DNA from 3 places in the Paenibacillus sp. XP01 genome. Region 1 is predicted to be linked to each of the others. Evidence: predicted binding sites of a transcription regulator. Region 1 holds the regulator's gene; each other region holds the start of a gene.

The links. Region 1 encodes Rex, which represses fermentation and respiration genes when NADH is low (regulators of the CRP and FNR family bind a similar motif). Its sites were predicted from a motif close to TTGTGAAATATTTCACAA; they were not measured.
Region 2: the regulator Rex is predicted to act here: its motif matches at 1,811-1,828, upstream of nadA (quinolinate synthase NadA).
Region 3: the regulator Rex is predicted to act here: its motif matches at 1,714-1,731, upstream of lpdD (prenylated flavin chaperone LpdD).

Annotation. Positions count from the first base shown of each region.
Region 1 covers NZ_CP139481.1:4,476,151-4,480,367, reverse strand. The annotation lists gene dinG (ATP-dependent DNA helicase DinG) at 1-1,487, shown strand, start outside; gene SNR34_RS20045 (redox-sensing transcriptional repressor Rex) at 1,654-2,361, shown strand; gene SNR34_RS20040 (amidohydrolase) at 2,348-3,652, shown strand; gene SNR34_RS20035 (cell wall elongation regulator TseB-like domain-containing protein) at 3,696-4,217, shown strand, end outside.
Region 2 covers NZ_CP139481.1:63,742-67,958, forward strand. The annotation lists gene ftsH (ATP-dependent zinc metalloprotease FtsH) at 1-1,599, shown strand, start outside; gene nadA (quinolinate synthase NadA) at 1,900-2,838, shown strand; gene nadB (L-aspartate oxidase) at 2,874-4,217, shown strand, end outside.
Region 3 covers NZ_CP139481.1:4,163,314-4,167,530, reverse strand. The annotation lists cyclic di-AMP (ydaO/yuaA leader) riboswitch at 1-96, shown strand, start outside; gene SNR34_RS18710 (3D domain-containing protein) at 106-768, shown strand; gene SNR34_RS18705 (polysaccharide deacetylase family protein) at 831-1,646, opposite strand; gene lpdD (prenylated flavin chaperone LpdD) at 1,777-2,193, shown strand; gene SNR34_RS18695 (PspA/IM30 family protein) at 2,271-2,936, shown strand; gene SNR34_RS18690 (DUF350 domain-containing protein) at 3,040-3,441, shown strand; gene SNR34_RS18685 (DUF4178 domain-containing protein) at 3,466-3,972, shown strand; gene SNR34_RS18680 (DUF4247 domain-containing protein) at 3,984-4,217, shown strand, end outside.

The DNA.
Region 1 (4,217 bases):
AGCTGCTGCCGTCCTACGAGAGCCTTGTCATCGACGAGGCCCATCACTTGGAAGATGTAGCAGGAAAACATCTTGGACTTCATATGAAATATTTCACATTGGTGCATACGTTAACGCGTTTGTTCAAAGACAGCCGCAACGGACAGCTTCCGCTGCTGCGTTCTCAGCTGTCGGGACATGAACGTTCCGTCGAATGGGGATCGGCCATTGACCAGATGTTCCCGATTGCACTGGAAGCCAAAGAAATATGGGATCGGCTCAGCGAGGCGCTGTTTAACCTGCTGCCGGAACGGACCGACGCTTCTCCGGGAGAGACGGGACAATTTTCCCTGCGTTTGAAGAGCACGCAGAAGCCGGCCAAGTGGGAGGAATTGCAGAACGAGGAGAATCAGCTTTACGTCACGCTTGGCGATCTCATTCGCAAGGGAGACAAGCTGATGCTCGAGCTGAAAGAGGATCAGGACGACTATCAGTCGGACAGCTTGATCACGGACATTACGGGCTTGTTCAAAGACCTTTCCACGCTGCGCGAAAACCTGCGCTTCTTCATGCGAATGGACGATGCTGCCACGGTGTATTGGATGGAAGCAAGCGGCCAGTTCCGCAGCAAATCGCTGCAATTGTATGCCGTTCCCGTGGACGTGAGCGCGCAGCTGAAGGAAATGTTTTTCGATAAAAAAAGAAGCGTCGTGCTTACGTCTGCCACACTGTCCGTGGATAAGTCGTTTCAATTCATGATTGACCAGCTTGGCCTGCAGGAAGCCGCGGAGCATGATCGTTTGCTCACGGCGATGCTGCCGTCTCCGTTCCGCTACCGCGATCAGGCGCTGCTGGTGATACCGCGCGATTTTCCGAGCGTGAAAGGGTCGATCGGGGACGCGCATTTCGTGGACATGCTGGTACGATCGTTGGCCGAGACGGCCATCGCTACGCGCGGGCGCATGATGGTGCTGTTTACGTCTTATCGCATGCTGCGCCAAGTGTATGACCCGCTTAAGGAAGCATTGTCCGGAAACGAAATTTCCTTGCTCGGTCAGGGCGTGGACAGCGGCAGCCGGTCCAAGCTCACCCGCAGGTTCCAAGACGCCAAAGCGACGGTGCTTCTCGGGACGAGCAGTTTTTGGGAAGGCGTGGACATACCTGGGGATGCATTGACATGTCTGGCTATTGTCAGGTTACCGTTCCAGCCGCCGAATCATCCGCTCCTGGAAGCCAAAAGTGAATTATTGCAGCAGCAGAAAAAAAACCCGTTCATGAAGCTGTCTGTGCCTCAGGCGGTCATTCGTTTCAAGCAAGGATTCGGAAGGCTGGTTCGCACAGCCAAGGATCGCGGCGTTGTTATCGTATACGATACGCGGGTGATCGAATCATATTACGGAAAATACTTTTTATATTCCTTGCCTGGGCCAAAAATGGAACACATGCTGACCGAGCAAATGGTTCCGCGCATCAGCGAATGGCTCGAACAAGACGTTGAACAAACCTAATTCAGGTAGAAACGACAGAACATTTTTCGGCAATGTTGCGAAACGCCTGCAAAAGGCGGTACACTTGTTGAGATTACATGGCTTCGGGTTGATACGTTAAAGAAGTACATCAAATATAAGGCGGCATCCTTCCTCTAAAATGATTCGAATTAGAGTACACGGCGGGATGCCTCCCTTTTCATCTATTTATCGCGCTTTGGCAAGGAGGAGCAAAAAAAACATGAAATCAGATAAAATTTCGGAAGCCGTCGTGAGGCGGTTGCCGGTATATCTGCGTTATTTGAGTGAATTGCACCAACGTGAGGTAACGACGGTTTCTTCGCAGGAGCTGGGACAGCGCCTGGACCTCAATCCGGCCCAGATCCGCAAGGATTTGGCCTATTTCGGCGATTTTGGCCGCAAGGGCATCGGGTATGACGTATCGTATCTCATTGAGAAAATCCGCCATATCCTGAAGATCGACCAGCAAATCAATGTTGCGTTGGTAGGAGCCGGTAACCTGGGTCATGCCTTGTCCAACTATAATGCTTACTTGAAGGACAACATGAAAATCGTGGCTGTTTTCGATGCATATGAACCCAAGATCGGCACCCAAATCAACAGCTTGAAAGTGCAAGCGATGAATGAGCTGACGGAATCGGTCAGAAACCTTAATATTCGCATCGGCATCATCACCGTCCCCGATACCGAAGCGCAGAATGTGGCCGACCGGTTGATCGAATCCGGGATCGAAGCCATCCTGAATTTTGCGCCAACCATCTTGAAAACCCCGCCGCATGTTCGTATTCATAATGCGGACTTTACGACGGATTTGCTAAGCCTTGCGTATTATTTGGAAAATGGAAAGGACGACGAGCAGGATGACGACAAATAAATGGGTTATACACAACGGCAAATTCGCCGTAAACAAAGGTTTGGAATGGAACGTGGTTCAAGGATACATGGTGGTGGAAGACGACAAAATTCAGTATATCGGCGAATCCTTGCCGGCAGAAGATGAAAGCCTGCCGAAAGTGGACGGAAAAGGATTGCTCTTTCTGCCAGGTTTGATCAATACGCACGGACATGCCGCCATGTCGCTGCTGAGAGGCCACGGGGATGATCTGGCGCTGCAGGTATGGCTGCAGGAGAAAATGTGGCCGATGGAGGCGAAAATGACGTCTGAGGACGTTTATTGGGGGGCGTCCTTGTCGGTGCTTGAGATGCTCAAAGGAGGAACGACGGCTTTTCTGGACATGTATGATCACATGGATCAGGTTGCCAAAGTCGTGGAGCAATCCGGCATTCGTGCAGCGCTCGCTCGCGGCGTCATCGGTCTTTGCTCCGAAGAGGAACAGAAGCACAAGCTCGGCGAAGCGGCTGCGTTTGCCCGCGACTGGAACGGGAAGGCAAATGGACGGATTACTGCTGTAATGTCTCCGCATGCGCCTTATACGTGCCCTCCGGATTACATAGAAAAGTTTGTGCAGGTTGCCCATGATCTGAATTTGCCGCTTCATACCCATATGTCCGAAACGCTGCGCGAAGTGGAACAGAACGTGACCGATTACGGTCTGCGTCCTGTAGCGTACTTGGAGAAGCTTGGCTTTTTCTCGCGGCCTTCCCTCGTGGCTCATGCTGTGCATTTAAACGATGAGGAAATCGAGATTTTGGCTCGCCATAACGTTGCAGTATCTCATAATCCGGGCAGCAATCTGAAGCTGGCTTCCGGCATTGCGCGAGTTCCTGAGCTGCTGAAAGCGGGCGTGACCGTTTCTTTGGGAACAGACGGACCGGCGAGCAATAACAATTTGGACATGTTTGAAGAGATGCGTCTGGCCGCATTGATTCATAAAGGCGTGTCCGGTGATCCGACTGCGGTTCCGGCCGGCGAAGCGCTTCTGCTTGGAACGGCATACGGAGCACGCTCGATTTTCCTCGACAATACCGGCCTGCTTGAAGCGGGAATGAAGGCGGATTTCATCGGGGTCAACATAGACCAGCCTCATCTGTACCCGCATACCGATCTGATTTCCCATGCCATTTATTCGGCGTCGGCCAAAGACGTGGAGCATGTGTGGGTAGATGGCAAACAAGTGGTGAAACATGGCGAGTGCCTGACGATGGACGAGGAACGCATTTTGCGTGAAGCTCAATCGGCGTTTGAGGGCCTGCTCGCCCGTTAATTTCTCATGGGCGCAGCCTCATCAGGGAAAGGGAGTTCGGCTTTTGAAGAAAAAGAAAAAGAAAAAGTGGATATGGATATCGCTGCTGATCCTGATCGTGGCGTTGATTGTATTGCAGCGCTATTACGTCTATGTGACCAAGGACCAGCGCAATCAGGAGGCGCTCGCCCTGCAGGCCGCCCAGCAGCAGCTGGAGCTGACGTCCTACGATAATTTTCAAAAATTCGTATGGGGACAGAAAGAAGGCGAAGACAGCATCTATTGGACGCTGAGCGGCACCAATAAGGATAACCAGGACGTCATTGTGTGGGTCAAGTTCGACGAGACGGGGAAACCGTTGTCCGGGGCGGGTGCAGTGCATAGCGAGCTGCTGCAGAACGGAATGTCCGAAGCTCAAATTCGCCAAAGATTCGCTTCCGAAGTCCCGAATGGCGAAATCAAGCGAATCCTGCCTGGCGTCGTGAACGGCATTTATGTATGGCAAGTTTATTATCATGATGATACACACAGTTATTATCGTTTCTATCGTTTTAGCAATGGGGAGCAAGTGGATCTGGTATATACG
Region 2 (4,217 bases), 2.5 Mb from region 1:
AAAAGCCGTGCCCGTCTCTACAATGAAGAGAAGAAACGGGTCACGTTCGAAGATGTTGCCGGTGCGGACGAAGAGAAGCAGGAGCTTGTCGAGGTCGTTGACTTCCTCAAGGATCCTCGCAAGTTTGCGGCTGTCGGCGCACGGATTCCGAAAGGCGTATTGCTTGTAGGTCCTCCGGGTACGGGTAAAACTTTGCTTGCGCGTGCCGTAGCGGGTGAAGCAGGAGTGCCGTTCTTCAGCATTTCCGGTTCCGATTTCGTGGAAATGTTCGTCGGTGTCGGTGCTTCCCGTGTACGCGATTTGTTTGAAAATGCAAAGAAAAACGCACCATGTATCATCTTCATTGACGAGATTGATGCCGTGGGACGTCAACGTGGTGCCGGACTTGGCGGCGGTCACGATGAACGTGAGCAGACGCTGAACCAGTTGCTCGTTGAGATGGACGGTTTCGGGGCGAACGAAGGCATCATTATCGTTGCCGCAACCAACCGTGCAGACATTCTCGACCCGGCGTTGCTGCGTCCAGGCCGCTTCGACCGTCAAATTACGGTAGATCGTCCGGATGTTAAAGGCCGTGAAGCTGTACTGAAAGTACATTCCCGTAACAAACCGCTCACCAAAGATGTGAAGCTGGATGTGATCGCGAAGCGTACAACCGGATTCTCCGGTGCGGATCTGGAAAATCTCCTGAACGAAGCGGCATTGCTTGCGGCACGCCGTAATCGTAGAGATATTTCGATGCGCGAGGTAGATGAAGCGATTGACCGTGTCATCGTTGGTACGGAGAAGAAAAGCCGTGTCATCAGTGATCGCGAGAAACGCATCGTTGCTTACCACGAAGCGGGTCATACCATCGTAGGTTATTTCCTGGAACATGCCGATATGGTACATAAAGTGACCATTATACCGCGTGGACGCGCGGGTGGATACGTCATCATGTTGCCAAAAGAGGATCGCATGCTCGTCACCAAGCAAGAGCTTCTGGACAAAGTTACGGGTCTCCTGGGGGGCCGTGTAGCAGAGGAATTGTTCATCGGCGAGATTGGTACTGGCGCATATAGCGACTTCCAGCAAGCAACAGGTATTGTTCGCAGCATGGTAATGGAGTACGGTATGAGCGAGAAATTGGGACCAATGCAATTCGGCAGCTCGCAAGGGCAAGTGTTCCTTGGTCGCGATATCGGTCACGAACAAAACTACTCGGATTCCATCGCTTATGAGATCGATCAGGAGATGCAGCGTTTCATCACGGAATGTTATGAGAAATGTAAAGACCTGCTCGTGAAACATTCGAAGGAAGTTCACCTGATTGCACAAACGTTGCTGGAAGAAGAAACCCTGGAGATGGAACAAATCAAGCAATTGATTGAAACAGGATCCCTGGGCAATAAAGCCGCCAGCGACAATGGCAATGAAGGTACACCTAATGAAAGCGGCGAGGCAATCATTGATAATATCGGTGATGTGCGCGTTCGTATTCAAGGCAAGGATGATGTAGTGCCTGAGACACCAGCCGGAGATGTTCCCAACGAAGCTCCGAACCTGGATAAAGGCGATAACACCGATCCAAGCGATGGTGGTTCGAAGCCGACATCCTAAGCATAATCATAACCGCTCGTTGTTAGCGCGGATTAAAAAGAGAGCCTTCCGGCTCTCTTTTTTTTGCAAAAATACATGAATGGATCAAGATAACGCAAATGGAGAGCTAGGACGCGAACCGGGCAGGAAATGGGCCGATACGTGGCAATTCTGTGGCGTTTTCATTAATTGACAGACTCGTGAACGTTGTGTACATTAGGTGTTAAACCGCTTGTGATTCGTTTCTCAAGCGAAAATTACGGTACACAACCTTATACAACACAGCGCTATGCGCTGTCCTGATAAAGGAGAGGATCGCAGGTGGAAGCTCTGGCATTAGAGCGCAAGGCTGAGATGAATCGGGAGCTGCGGGAGCGGCTGCTGCAGTTGAAAAAAGAACGTAACGCCATTATTCTTGCCCATTATTATCAACGTGACGAGGTACAGGAGGTCGCCGATTTTCGTGGGGATTCGTTCTTGCTTGCCCAGAAGGCAGCGCAGACGGATGCCGATGTCATTGTTTTTTGCGGCGTACACTTCATGGGGGAGAGCGCTAAGATTTTGGCGCCGAACAAAACGGTTATCATCCCGGACGAACGTGCCGGCTGCCCGATGGCAGATATGGTGAATGTGGACGGGTTGCGAAAGCTGAAAGCACAGCATCCGAATGCCAAGGTTGTTACTTACATCAACTCTTCCGCCGAAATCAAGGCAGAAACCGATATTTGCTGTACATCAGCCAATGCGGTCAGAGTCATTCAATCTGTCGATTCTGACGAAATCATCTGGGTGCCGGACAAAAATCTGGGCCATTATGTGCAGCAGCACACGGACAAGAAAATGATTATTTGGGAAGGTTACTGCAACACACATGACATGCTGACTGTAAAAGATGTTGTGGAGATGAAAGCCAAGTATCCGAACGCCGAATTTGTCGTGCATCCGGAATGCCGCCCGGAAGTTGTGGCCATGGGGGATTTCGTAGGCAGCACAACGGCCATTCTGGAATATTGCAAAAATTCTACGGCCAAAGAATTCATCGTAGGAACCGAAGACGGAACAGGCTACCAGCTTCGTTTGGACAGCCCGGATAAACAATTTCATTTCGCGACCAAATTCCTCGTATGTCCAAACATGAAGGTCAACAACCTAAAGAAACTGGTGAAATGCCTGGAAACGATGAAACCGCAAATTTACGTACCGCCGGCCGTTGCCGATAAAGCCAGAGAATCGCTAGAGCGCATGTTACTCGTGAAGTAGCGTGCGCTACTCTTGCTCCAAGACAGGTGAATAACATGATACCGCAATATGTAGTAGATTTTGATATATCCCTGCTGCCGGTGCATGAAACGGATGTGCTGGTGATTGGATCGGGCATCGCAGGTTTGTTTACGGCCATTAAGGCGAGCGCGCAGAACCGCGTACTCATGATTACGAAGAAATCGTTGCTCGAAAGCAATACCCGTTATGCTCAGGGAGGCATCGCCGCAGTGATTGCTGAGGACGATTCGCCGGCATACCATCTGCAGGACACGATGGTGGCCGGGGCCGGGCTTTGTCGTCCTGAAGCGGTGGAAGCTTTGGTAAATGAAGGGCCCGACGGAGTCAAGGAACTGATCCGCCTGGGCACCTCGTTCGATCTCGAGGACGGCGAGCTGGCACTGACACAGGAGGGCGCGCATAGCCACCGCCGCATACTGCATGCAAACGGAGATGCGACAGGCTACGAAATCGTGCGTGCGCTGGCCGTTGAAGTGAGCGAGCATCCCGGCATCGACGTTTGGGATGAACACTTCGTCATCGACTTGATAACCGGGGATGGCGAGTGTAGAGGCGTGCTTGTGCAAAAGCCTGATGGAACAAGAGTATTTGTGAAGGCAAAGGCCACAGTGCTCTGCTCAGGCGGGGCGGGGCAGCTGTATAGATACACAACGAACCCGGAAGTAGCGACAGCCGACGGGGTAGCTATGGCGTATCGTGCTGGCGCCGTCGTTCGTGATATGGAGTTCATTCAGTTTCATCCAACCTCGCTCTGTTATCCCGGTGCCCCGAGATTCCTGATCTCCGAAGCGGTTCGCGGCGAGGGCGCGTATCTGCGCAACGTGAAGGGCGAACGGTTCATGGCGCGGTATCATGCGCAGCTGGAGCTTGCACCGCGCGATATCGTAGCAAGGGCGATCATTAGCGAGATGGAAGCTACGAACAGCACGTTTGTTTATCTGGACATTACGCATGAATCGGCAGAGATGGTCAAACACCGTTTTCCAACCATTTATGAAACCTGCATGCGTTACGGACTTGATTTGACATCCGATTGGATACCCGTCGCTCCTGCGGCCCATTACATGATGGGTGGCGTGAAGACGGATATGAACGGGGAGAGCAGCATTTCAAGATTGTTCGCTTGCGGGGAAGTCTCGTCCACAGGCGTGCATGGTGCAAACCGTCTGGCCAGCAATTCATTGTCCGAAGCGATCGTGTTCGGAAGCCGCATCGTCGAACGGATTTCTCAGCTGCCTCCGTTAACTGCACAGGAGGAAAACCATTCGAAAACAAGTTTCATCGGGAACCCTGATCCAAGAGTCAACCGGTTAACGTTAGATCAAAAGCCTGTTTCCGAGCGGCGTCTACGGTTACAG
Region 3 (4,217 bases), 310 kb from region 1:
GCGTACATAAGCAATACGTGTAAATCTATACCTATAGGGTGGTCTCCTCCATCCGAATCCGACAACTAACTTCGCAGGCATAATAAGGGAGGTAGACTTAATTCGATGAAACGCATCGTCAAAACCGCAACAGCCATGTTAGCAGCAGCCGTATTGATCCAGGCTGTCCCGGCTCACGCAGATTCCGTCCATGTGGCCAAAGAAGGAGATACCTTTTATACGCTTTCCAAGAAATACAACATTGCTCTCGACACGTTGATGAAGGCCAATACGGGCATCTCCGCGTACAATATCTATGACGGGGTGAAAATCAACATTCCGGGCAAAACAAGCACCGCATCCGCTGCAGCTTCAGCATCGAAAGTTCAGGCCAATGCAGTAACTGCTGCCAGTCTGGACGTAAACAATGAAGACAAAGTCGTAGAGGCGTGGGGCAAGACGTTTGATTACAGCAAGACATTGAACGTTGTCGCTACAGGGTATTCGGCGGACCCTTCCGAGAACGGGAAGTGGGGATCTGTTGATTATTTCGGCAACGACCTTGAGCTCGGTACCATCGCGGTAGATCCTAAGATCATCCCGCTCGGAACCAAAGTGTTGGTGACTGGACACAGCCATCCGGGATTGCCTAAACAGGCTTTTGTGGCTACGGCGCGTGATACGGGTTCTGCCATCAAAGGAAACCGCATTGATATTTTCATCCCCGGAAGCAAACAATCCGTAAGTTCATTCGGGTTTCAGGACGTGAAACTCTTTATTTTGAAATAAATCGACGATGGTGTTCGTTCAATCACGAAGCGTGAGTGAAGCGAACACCTTTTTGCATCCGGTCATTTTACGGTTTTTCTGTTTTTGGGCATTTGCAGCATTTCATCTAAAGTGACCAATTTGTATCCTCTTTTTTGCAGCTCCGTGATCACCTCCGGCAATGCCTCTACCGACCCGCTGAGATTGGCCCCGACGCCGCCACCGGCATGTTGAAGAATAATGGAGCCGGGTTTGACGGCAGATAATATGTTTTCTTTGACCTTTTCTTTGGGGATGCCCTTCCAATCCAATGAATCCACGTTCCAGTTTACGATGCTGTAGTGGTTCCTGGCTGCCCATTTGAGCTGCTCTTCATTAATATCCCCGTACGGAGGACGAATCATTTTTGGAGTATATCCTGTCAGTCTCTGTATGATTTCCCCGGTTCGCAAAATCTGTTTGCGGAATGCGCTCATGGACAATTTGCTGAATTGGGGGTGATTGTAACTGTGATTGCCGACGACATGCCCTTCTTTCACGATGCGTTTAACCAGGTCAGGATGTTTCTCAGCACGGTTGCCTACGATGAAAAAAGTAGCCCGTACATGATGTTCTTTTAAAACATCCAACACTTGAGGCGTGAATCGAGGATCAGGCACATCGTCAAAAGTTAAAGCGACCCGTTTGGTCGACGGACCGTTGGTCTTGAAAGTATCTGCATATTTTCGCCGAAGCTGTCCCAGAGTCAGCTGTTCTTCCTCCGATGAATGGATGGTTTCCTTGGACTCCCTTTCAGGAACCGAATGATTTCCCATTGCCTCAGCAGGTCGTAAGGGAGAGAAACTAACGCAAAGCAGCATGCAGACGATCCCAATGGCCACGTTGAGGCGAACACGCATGACAGCAGCCTCCTTTCAAGAATGCGTTCTTTTTTGGTATTCCCGGGATCGCAATGGTTTATGCGGGATGTGAAGTGTTTCATTGTCTTTGCGACGAATGAGGCTCATAATTCCAGAAAATACATAAAACATGAAGGTTGGGTGGACGCAGATGAATGAGTTCGATTTGAAAACGATGAAGCTTCAAGCAATTCAAACCGGGGATGACCGCGTATTATTGGTGACAGGAGGAAAAGCGCATATCGGTGCAGTCGCCACATATTATCCGGATGGGGAACGCATTAACGGTTCGGTCATGCACATTCCGGGGCATAAGGAACAGGAACTGTGCGAGCGTCTTGCCCGTAAAGCGGCGCAGCATCTCAGAACGACCGTAACCGTCATTATGGGCATTCATTACAATGGCATTACGCGCATGCAAATCGACGAAATTGTGCAGACTGCGGAAAGGCTGCTTGATGAACATTTAAACCCGTCCGAACATACGAATGGTTTGGTGAACGATGCCGTTCATTCCTATAACGGGGGTTCACAAATTTTTGATTGAAAATTGAAACGGACAGACGATTGCGACGTATGTATAATTATATACAGGGTTGTATTATCGACTAGGAGGAAAATTAAATGTCCATTTTCAAACGATTGCGTGATTTAACGATGTCAAACATTAACGCTATTATCGACAAGGCAGAAGATCCAATCAAAATGACGGACCAATATATCCGGGACATGCAAGAGGATCTGGAGGATGCGGAGAAAGCCGTTGCAGCCCAGATCGCCATCGAGAAAAAATTCAAACAGCTTTATGAAGAACAGGAAGCGCTCGTAAAAAAACGCGAGGAACAAGCTCATACCGCTGCACGCGCCCAGAACGTAGACCTGGCCCGGCGGGCGCTTGAAGAGAAAAAAGCCGCTGAAGAAAAAATGGCCGAATACAAAGTCAGCTACGACCAGAACAAGGCGGCAGCCGACAATCTGCGCGGCAAACTGGATGAGATGCGCAAACAGCTGACACAGATGAAAAACAAACGCGAAACCCTCGTTGCTCGTTACAACGCAGCCAAGGCGCAAACCGAAATCAACAAGGCTCTTAACGGGTTCAGTTCCGATACGGCGAGCGCCGGCATGAAGCGCATGGAAGAAAAAATGCTGCAAATGGAAGCTCAAGCCGAAGCCAGCAATGAAATGTCATCCAAAGGCAAATCGCTCGATGAGGAGTTCGAAAAACTGGGCAAAGATCAAGCGGTTGAAGATGAACTTGCCGCTTTATTGAAACAGTACGAAAAATAAGATTCGAACGAGCGAGAGTGTGTGTACCCATCTGGCGGAGAAGAAACATGGTTTCTTCTTCGCTTTTAAATGTGGGTTATGTTGAACTTTGGAGGCTGTGTAAATGGATTTGAACATTTTGGCGATGTTGGTCTGGACGCTTTCAGGCTCAGTGCTGCTCTTTATATTGATGTTCGTGGATTCCTTGTTTACAAAATATAAGGATTTTGCCGAAGTGAAGGCCGGAAACATGGCTGTGACGACGCGAATGGTCATGAAGCTGTTTGCGCAGGGCTACGTGCTTGCCACTTCGATTTCGACGGCAGGACATCTGGGTGAAGCCTTGCTTGTATCGGTTGTTTCGTTTGTTATTTTACTTATATTGGAAAGTGTGGTTCATTTCATTATTCGAAAATGGGCAGCACTTGACTTGGATACAGGCATCCAGCAAGGAAAAACAGGGTACGGCCTGTTTTCAGGTGCCCTGCATATCGTGGGCGCACTGATTATTGCGGCTTGCCTATAAGATTGAAGAACGGGAGTAATTCGCATGAGCGTATGGAAACGAATTAAAGGAATTATGGCCAAACCGGAACCACCCAAGGCAGAGAAAACGATGCTTCAGCTTGCGCCAGGCGATATTTGCGAAGTGTCGCTAGTCACGTATGAAGTGGTGGGTAGAGTGCATCATCGGTCCCGAAATGCGGTTGTGCTAACCTTGAAGGACGGCACGTCCGTTCGCTATTTGCATATCGAAGAGCGCGAAACGACACGCTATGCTTTGTATCAACCGATTGATGGCCGACTTGATGCACCGGATGAGGTGCCGACGCTGCTGGATTTGGATGGCCGTGCCTACCACTTGGAAGATGAATACGGAGGAATGGTTACGACAGCGGGCAAAACGCCATACGGGCAAGCAGGCGAGCAGCTTGTATGGCAGTATCAGTCGGATGATCATCTGCTTCTACGCGTGGAGTGGCAAGACAGAAGGTTTGCTCTGTACGAGGGCGAGTCCGTCATTCCCGCAGACATTAAAGTGATTCGTTCGAGCTAGGAGAGGTGCAAATGAAAAAGCGCACGGCGTATGGATTGAAATTAATGCTTGTGCTCAGCCTTCTGATGTCTTTGCTGTCCGCGTGCGGAGCACCTTCCGTTCAGGATACCTATCCACTCGAGTCTGTTAGCGGGAGCGGGAATTCGACATCCTATGTATATCGGGCTGCTGACCGCACCGTGCCTGAAGTGGCTGAAGAACTGTCCGATCAACGCAAGCCGGACCAGATCTCGGCGGTAAACGAC